DNA from 3 places in the Diaphorobacter sp. genome. Region 1 is predicted to be linked to each of the others. Evidence: predicted binding sites of a transcription regulator. Region 1 holds the regulator's gene; each other region holds the start of a gene.
The links. Region 1 encodes FNR, which switches genes on or off when oxygen is low (the NO sensors DNR and NnrR bind a similar motif). Its sites were predicted from a motif close to TTGATNNNNATCAA; they were not measured.
Positions count from the first base shown of each region.

Region 2: a site for FNR is predicted at 1,236-1,249, ahead of AB7E35_RS09020 (bacteriohemerythrin). Genes of this name have one in related genera too.
Region 3: a site for FNR is predicted at 684-697, ahead of AB7E35_RS08390 (OmpW/AlkL family protein). Genes of this name have one in related genera too.

Region 1 covers NZ_JBFWLZ010000034.1:12,164-14,423, reverse strand. Annotated here, with positions in the region: gene ccoG (cytochrome c oxidase accessory protein CcoG) at 1-369, shown strand, start outside; gene AB7E35_RS11560 (FixH family protein) at 439-717, shown strand; gene AB7E35_RS11555 (hypothetical protein) at 818-1,105, shown strand; gene fnr (fumarate/nitrate reduction transcriptional regulator Fnr) at 1,177-1,905, opposite strand; gene hemN (oxygen-independent coproporphyrinogen III oxidase) at 2,091-2,260, shown strand, end outside.
Region 2 covers NZ_JBFWLZ010000021.1:32,014-34,273, forward strand. Annotated here, with positions in the region: gene tyrS (tyrosine--tRNA ligase) at 1-630, shown strand, start outside; gene AB7E35_RS09020 (bacteriohemerythrin) at 691-1,119, opposite strand; gene glmU (bifunctional UDP-N-acetylglucosamine diphosphorylase/glucosamine-1-phosphate N-acetyltransferase GlmU) at 1,389-2,260, shown strand, end outside.
Region 3 covers NZ_JBFWLZ010000018.1:57,467-59,726, reverse strand. Annotated here, with positions in the region: gene AB7E35_RS08395 (DUF808 domain-containing protein) at 1-613, shown strand, start outside; gene AB7E35_RS08390 (OmpW/AlkL family protein) at 772-1,359, shown strand; gene AB7E35_RS08385 (O-acetylhomoserine aminocarboxypropyltransferase/cysteine synthase family protein) at 1,453-2,260, opposite strand, start outside.

The DNA.
Region 1 (2,260 bases):
CTGTGTGTCGGCATGCTGGCAAGTCTGGTGGTTCGGGCGCCGCTCAAGGTGGACGTGGTTCGTGATCGTGCAGCACTTTCGCGCATCGTGGCTGGAGGCAAACTGGAGAATGTTTACCGCCTGCAAATCATGAATGCCACAGAGGGGCCGCAGCGCTATGTCATCAGTGTGAGGGGCCTGGATGGGCTGGAGGTGGCGTCGGACTCTGTCGTGGATATTGGACCTGCGGAGGCGCGTTGGGTGGCCGTGCGGTTGCAGATACCTTATGGATCTGCCGCACCAGGATCTCACGTTGTGTATTTTGATGTTCAGGCCCAGGGCGACAAAGCGCAGGTAGCTGAAAAGTCGGTTTTTCTGGTGCCGCGCTGAATTGGGTGCATCGGGGCTGGTTCAACAGTATTTTGAAATGCCCCCTAGAGGGGTGGGGAGCTCATAGCAATGTCTACAAACTCATTGACCAAGGCGGTGCACGAGACTCAACCCTGGTGGAAGCACGGTTATGTATGGCTAGTGATTTCCGGGCCGGTGATCGTCGTCGTTGCGGGATTTGTCACGCTTTGGCTTGCGCTCTCCCGGCCCGATCCAGTCGTCGCGGAAGACTATTACCAGCGCGGCCTGGACATTAACAAAACGTTAAACAACCAGGACGCTGCTATGACGCCTGCAATGAAAGGGCGCAACCACGCTGCGACCCCGCCGCAGGATCACCCCCGGTGAATGAAAAAAGTGGCCTTCCACAGAGGGTAATCATGGGGTGACTACCCATTGCTTGCAAAGGGCAGAGTGCTAGGCTGTGGTCATACGAAGGAGGTGCGCTATGTGGACGCAACGACTGATGTGGATCGCCTGGCCCGCGTTTCTCATGGCTGGAATCATGGAAATGGCGGTGTTCGCTTTTGTTGACCCAGAGGCTCTGCAATGGTTTGACCAGCCAGTGAGCCTCTCGCGGCAAGGTGTCTACACCGTTGCTTTTTTTGTGTTCTGGGTGGTCATCATGGCGTCGAGTGCGCTCACCACCTTGCTGTCAATGTCGCCCTTCGAAGTCAACCGCTGTCCGGTGCCAGAAGGCGAACGCCCGCTTGATTGCGCCAAATTCGTTTTGTGACAAGTGCTGGGCGGTCACAGCAGGCAGCCAAAGTCTGGCGCCTGCCGATGATCGCGCTGCTGCGTCGGACTTCAGTGACAGGCTTGCTGGCTGTTCACGATGCGCTTGAGTGCATCGGTATTCATGATGCGAACGTGGCGCTGCTTGACCTCAACGATCTCTTCTTCTGCGAATTTGGAGAAAGTCCGGCTGACGGTTTCGAGCTTCAGGCCAAGGTAGCTGCCAATCTCTTCGCGTGTCATGCGTAGCACCAGTTCTGATTGAGAGAACCCGCGCGCATGCAGACGCTGAACGAGGTTTAACAAAAACGCCGCCAGACGCTCCTCCGCGCGCATGCTGCCCAGCAGCAGCATGACGCCATGCTCGCGCACGATCTCCCGGCTCATGATCTTGTGGACGTGGTTCTGCAGCGCCGTCACTTCACGAGACAGTTCTTCGATGCGATCGAAGGGCATGACGCAAACTTCGGCATCCTCCAAGGCAACGGCATCGCAGGTGTGATGGTCGTTCACGATGCCATCCAGTCCGATGATTTCACCCGCCATTTGAAAGCCGGTGACCTGATCGCGGCCATCTTCAGTGGCCACGCAGGTTTTGAAAAAACCGGTGCGAATGGCAAAGAGGGACGTGAACGGCTCGCCGTTGCGAAACAACGTGCCGCCGCGCTTGACCTTGCGTCGCACCGCCACGATGTCATCGATACGTTTCAGTTGTTGATCATCCACTCTCACGGGCATGCATAGCTCGCGCAAGTTGCAATTTGAGCAGGCAACTTTGATGGATTGCAGGTTGTTGTGCATGGAACCCCTGTTTTGGCCATCTGTCTGCACTGGTGCATCAGGAGGATGCAAGAGGCTACAGATCATTGGAAGACTTTAGTCAAAGTCGGATTGTCGTCATATGGACTTCTGGAGTGCTTGACCACCGTCAAGGACGCCATGGGGACTCTACGGCACAGTGACCCATTAATGCAAGGAATCCTGCCATGACTTTAGTCACTACTGAGCTCTTGCGTCGTTTTGACGTTCCAGGGCCGCGATATACCTCTTACCCGACGGCAGACCGTTTTGTGGAGGCGTTTGGCGAGAAGGAGTACATCCTGGCGCTTCAGCAGCGTCGCGTGGGGTCTGTGGGCAAGGCCTTGCCGCTCTCGCT
Region 2 (2,260 bases), on a different contig from region 1:
GGCGGCACCGATCAGAAGTTCAACCTGCTGATGGGCCGTCATCTGCAGCAGGAATGGGGGCAGGAGCCTCAGTGCGTGCTCACCATGCCGCTGCTCGTTGGCCTGGACGGGGTGGACAAGATGTCCAAGTCCAAGAACAACTACATCGGCATCACCGAAGACGCCAACACCATGTTTGCCAAGGTGCTGTCGATCAGCGACACGCTGATGTGGGACTGGTACACCCTGCTGTCGTTCAAGAGCCTGGCCGAGATTGCCGCACTGAAGGCCGACGTGGAGGCAGGGCGCAACCCCAAGGACGCCAAGGTGATGCTGGCCAAGGAGATAACCACGCGCTTTCACAGTGCGGCCGCCGCCGATGCGGCGGAAGTGGACTTCATCAACCGCAGCAAGGGCGGTGTGCCCGATGAGATTCCCGAGGTGGCACTGTCTGGGGCGCCGCTGGGCATTGGCGCCTTGCTGAAACAGGCCAACCTGGCGCCGTCGACCAGCGAGGCCAATCGCCTGATCGATGGCGGCGGCGTGCGGGTGGATGGCAGCGTGGTCAGCGATCGCGGCTTGAAGCTGGACGCGGGCACTTACGTGGTGCAGGTGGGCAAACGCAAGTTTGCACGCGTGACGCTGGCGTGATCCTGATTGGCGCTGCGGCTTGAAGCAGCCACGGTGCGCTGTGACGGTTTTGTGCCTGCCTCAGGCGAGTGCCGCGGCGTGCTGCGCTTGCAGCGCCTCGCGCATGAACGGCAGGTACGCGCGGTCCACTTTGCAGATGTGGTGCACCAGCCATTGCTTGAGAAACTCCAGCGCCTCCAGGGTGACCTCCTGCCCGTCGTCGAAGCGCATCAGCAGATCCAGGGCCTTGCGGGTGAAGCCGTCGTGCTCTGCCTGGTGCGCCGGCGCCTCGGCGTAATGGTGCTGCTGGAATAGCACCTCTTCCACGATGAAGTGGTTGTGCGTGTAGTCCACCAGGCCTTCCAGAATCTCGCCCACCGCGCTGCGGCGCGGGCTGGCGCCGCTCAGTTCGTCGTGCAGCGCGTTGGTCAGTGCGACCAACTGGCGATGCTGGTCATCGATCTCGGGCAGGCCAAGCTCCAGTTCAGGGGTCCAGGGCATGAAGGGCATGCGGTTGTTCCTGTCGTTGTCTGTTGCGGGGTACGCCAAAGACTGCCGTGGCCGGTCTGCGCGCATATGACAGTTCGCGGGCCTTGCCCTGGCCGCTGCGGCTATTTGCGCAAGCCTTGATTTTTGTCAGACGGCCTGCCGCGCTGCGCCGGGCGGGCCGGTGCGGTCTGTCGGGCGAGGGCGGTTCGTGGCGCCAGATAATGGCGGCTGACTGGCCTGCACAGGCCGCGCAGGCACGGCACAACCCCACTCCATCCAACTCACACCCCATGACAGCACTGGACATCATCATCATGGCCGCGGGCAAAGGCACGCGCATGAAAAGCCGCATCCCCAAGGTCTTGCAGCGCCTGGCCGGCCGCCCCCTGCTGCACCATGTGCTGGACCAGGCCGCCAGCCTGCACGCGCGCCGCGTGGTGGTGGTGACCGGGCATGGTGCTACAGAAGTAGAAGCAGCTTGCGCAGGTTATACAAGGGCTACAGGCAGTTTTGACCTGCAGTTTGTGCGCCAGCAGCCGCAGCTGGGCACGGGCCACGCCGTGCAGCAGGCGATGCCCGCGCTGGCAGGCGATGGCATGGCTGTGGTGCTGTCGGGCGATGTGCCGCTGACCCGGCCCGACACGCTGCGCGCGCTGGTCGATGCCGCCCAAGGTGCTGGGGGTAACGAGCGCCTGGCGCTGCTCACCGTGCGCCTGCCCGACCCCACGGGTTACGGCCGCATCGTGCGAAGCCCGGCCGATGGCGCCGCGGTGCAGCGCATCGTGGAGCACAAGGACGCCAGCGATGCCGAGCGCGCCATCGGTGAGGTTTACAGCGGCATCATGGCCGTGCCCGCGCAGCGGCTGGCTGGCTGGCTGGCGCGGCTGACCAACGACAACGCGCAGGGCGAGTACTACCTGACCGACATCGTTGCGATGGCCGTGCACGATGCCGTGCCCGTGGTGGCCCACTGCATCGACGACGCGCTGCAGGTGGCCGGCGTGAACAGCCCCGCGCAACTGGCCGAGCTGGAGCGCGCGCACCAGCGCGCCCAGGCCGCGGCCCTGATGGAGCAGGGCGTGCGCCTGGCCGACCCGGCGCGCTTTGACCTGCGCGGCGATGCACGCAGCGGCGCACGCGGCGAGCTGGTCTGCGGGCAGGA
Region 3 (2,260 bases), on a different contig from region 1:
CAAGTTCTTGCACTCCCCCCAGAAAGACGCGGCTGCGCATGCGCAGCACATCCAGGCCAATGCCAACCCGGCGGTGGATGTGGTTGCGCTGGAAAAGGACAAGGTCCAGGGCGCCGTGCGCACTGACTTCATTTTGTCGGCCGAAATCATTGCCATCACCCTGGGCACGGTGGCCACCGCACCTTTGGCACAGCAGGTGGCGGTGCTGGTGGGCATTGCCGTGCTGATGACTGTGGGCGTCTATGGCCTGGTGGCGGGCATCGTCAAGCTGGATGACCTGGGCCTGTGGCTGAGCCAGCGCACCGGCACTGCCGCGCAGACGCTGGGGCGCGGCATTCTGGCAGCGGCACCCCGGTTGATGAAGGCGCTGTCGGTGGTGGGCACGGCGGCCATGTTTCTGGTGGGCGGTGGCATTTTGGTGCACGGCGTTCCCGCGCTGCACCACGCCATCGAGGGCCTGGGCGCTGCGGCGGGCGGTCTGCCGCTGGGCGGGCTGTGGTCGGCCCTGGCGACCCAGGGGCTCAATGCGCTGGCAGGGTTGGTGGCAGGGGCTGTGGTGCTGGCCGGCTGGATGTTGTTGGGGCGCCTGCGCGGCACATCTGCTGGGCACTGAAAGCAGGGCTCGTTGTGTGTTGCATTCGTGAAACTGTCCCGTCGCGGCGCAGTGCCGGGCCCTGCGCGATTTGATCTACGGCAATATTGTCCTGTCGTTTCGTAGGCTTAATATGAGTCACGGGGGTCGTCCCCGGATAACCGAAACAACGAATCCTTATGCAAAAGAATCTTCTGACCCTGGCCGTTCTGTGTGCAATGACCTCCGGCGCTGCCTTCGCGCAGCAGGTGACGGAAGGTTCCTGGATGGTGCGCGCGCGTGCCGTGCATCTGAACAGCGACAACGGTGGCACCGCTGGCGCTGCCGGTGTGAGCGTCAACGACAAGTGGCTGCCTGAAGTGGATGTGTCCTACTTCTTCACGCCCAACATTGCGGCAGAGCTGATCCTGACTTACCCGCAAAAGCACGACGTGCGTCTGAACGGTGCCGATATCGGCTCGCTCAAGCACCTGCCGCCCACGCTGCTGGCCCAGTACCACTTCACCGGCATGGGCGCGTTCAAGCCTTACGTTGGCGCTGGTATCAACTACACGCGCTTTTCCAGCGTCAAGCTGCCTGCCGGTCTGGACGTGAAGCGCAACAGCTGGGGCGGCGCGCTGCAGGTGGGCGTTGACTACCTGCTGGACAAGAACTGGTCGCTGAACCTCGACGTGAAGAAGGTGTACATCGACACGGATGTCCGCGGCGTCGGCACGCTGAAGGTTGACCCGGTGCTGATCGGCGTGGGCGTGGGCTACCGTTTCTGATGCTGCCTGCAAGTTCTTCAAGGTGAAAAAAGGCCGGTGCATGCACCGGCCTTTTTTATTCCGAATCTGAATGCGGGATCGCCGCAATATCGGTCAAACGGCTTCCAGCGCTTGTGCCAGGTCGGCGCGCAGGTCATCGATATGTTCGATGCCCACCGACAGACGCACCATGCCTTCGGTCACACCAGCCTTGGCCAGTTCTTCGGGGTTGAGCTGGCGGTGCGTGGTCGATGCCGGGTGCGTGGCCAGCGACTTGGCGTCGCCAATGTTCACCAGTCGCGTGAACAGCTTGAGCCCATCCAGCAGACGCGCACCGGCGGCGCGTGGGTCGTCGCCTTGCTGCTTGAGGCTGAACGACAGAATGCCCGACGCCCGCCCGCCCAGCTGGCGCTGCACCAGCGCATGGTCCGGGTGGTCAGGCAGGCCGGCGTAGCGCACCCATTCCACCTTGGGGTGTGCTTGCAGGTAGTGAGCCAGCGCCAGTGTGTTGTCACAGATGCGGTCCATGCGCAGGGCCAGGGTCTCGATGCCCTGCAAGATCAAAAAAGCGTTGTGGGGCGAGATGGCCGCGCCCGTGTTGCGCAGCGGCACCACGCGCACGCGGCCGATGTAGGCGGCCGGGCCCAGGGCTTCGGTGTAGATCACGCCGTGGTAGCTCACGTCCGGCTCGTTCAGGCGCTTGAAGCGGGCCTTGTGCTCGGCCCACGGGAACTTGCCGCTATCGACCACGGCGCCGCCCACGCTGTTGCCGTGGCCGCCCAGGTATTTGGTGAGCGAGTGCACCACGATGTCGGCGCCGTGCTCGATGGGGCGCAGCAGGTAGGGGCTGGGCACGGTGTTGTCCACGATCAGCGGCACGCCGTGGGCATGGGCCACGTCGGCCAGCGCGCGGATGTCGGTC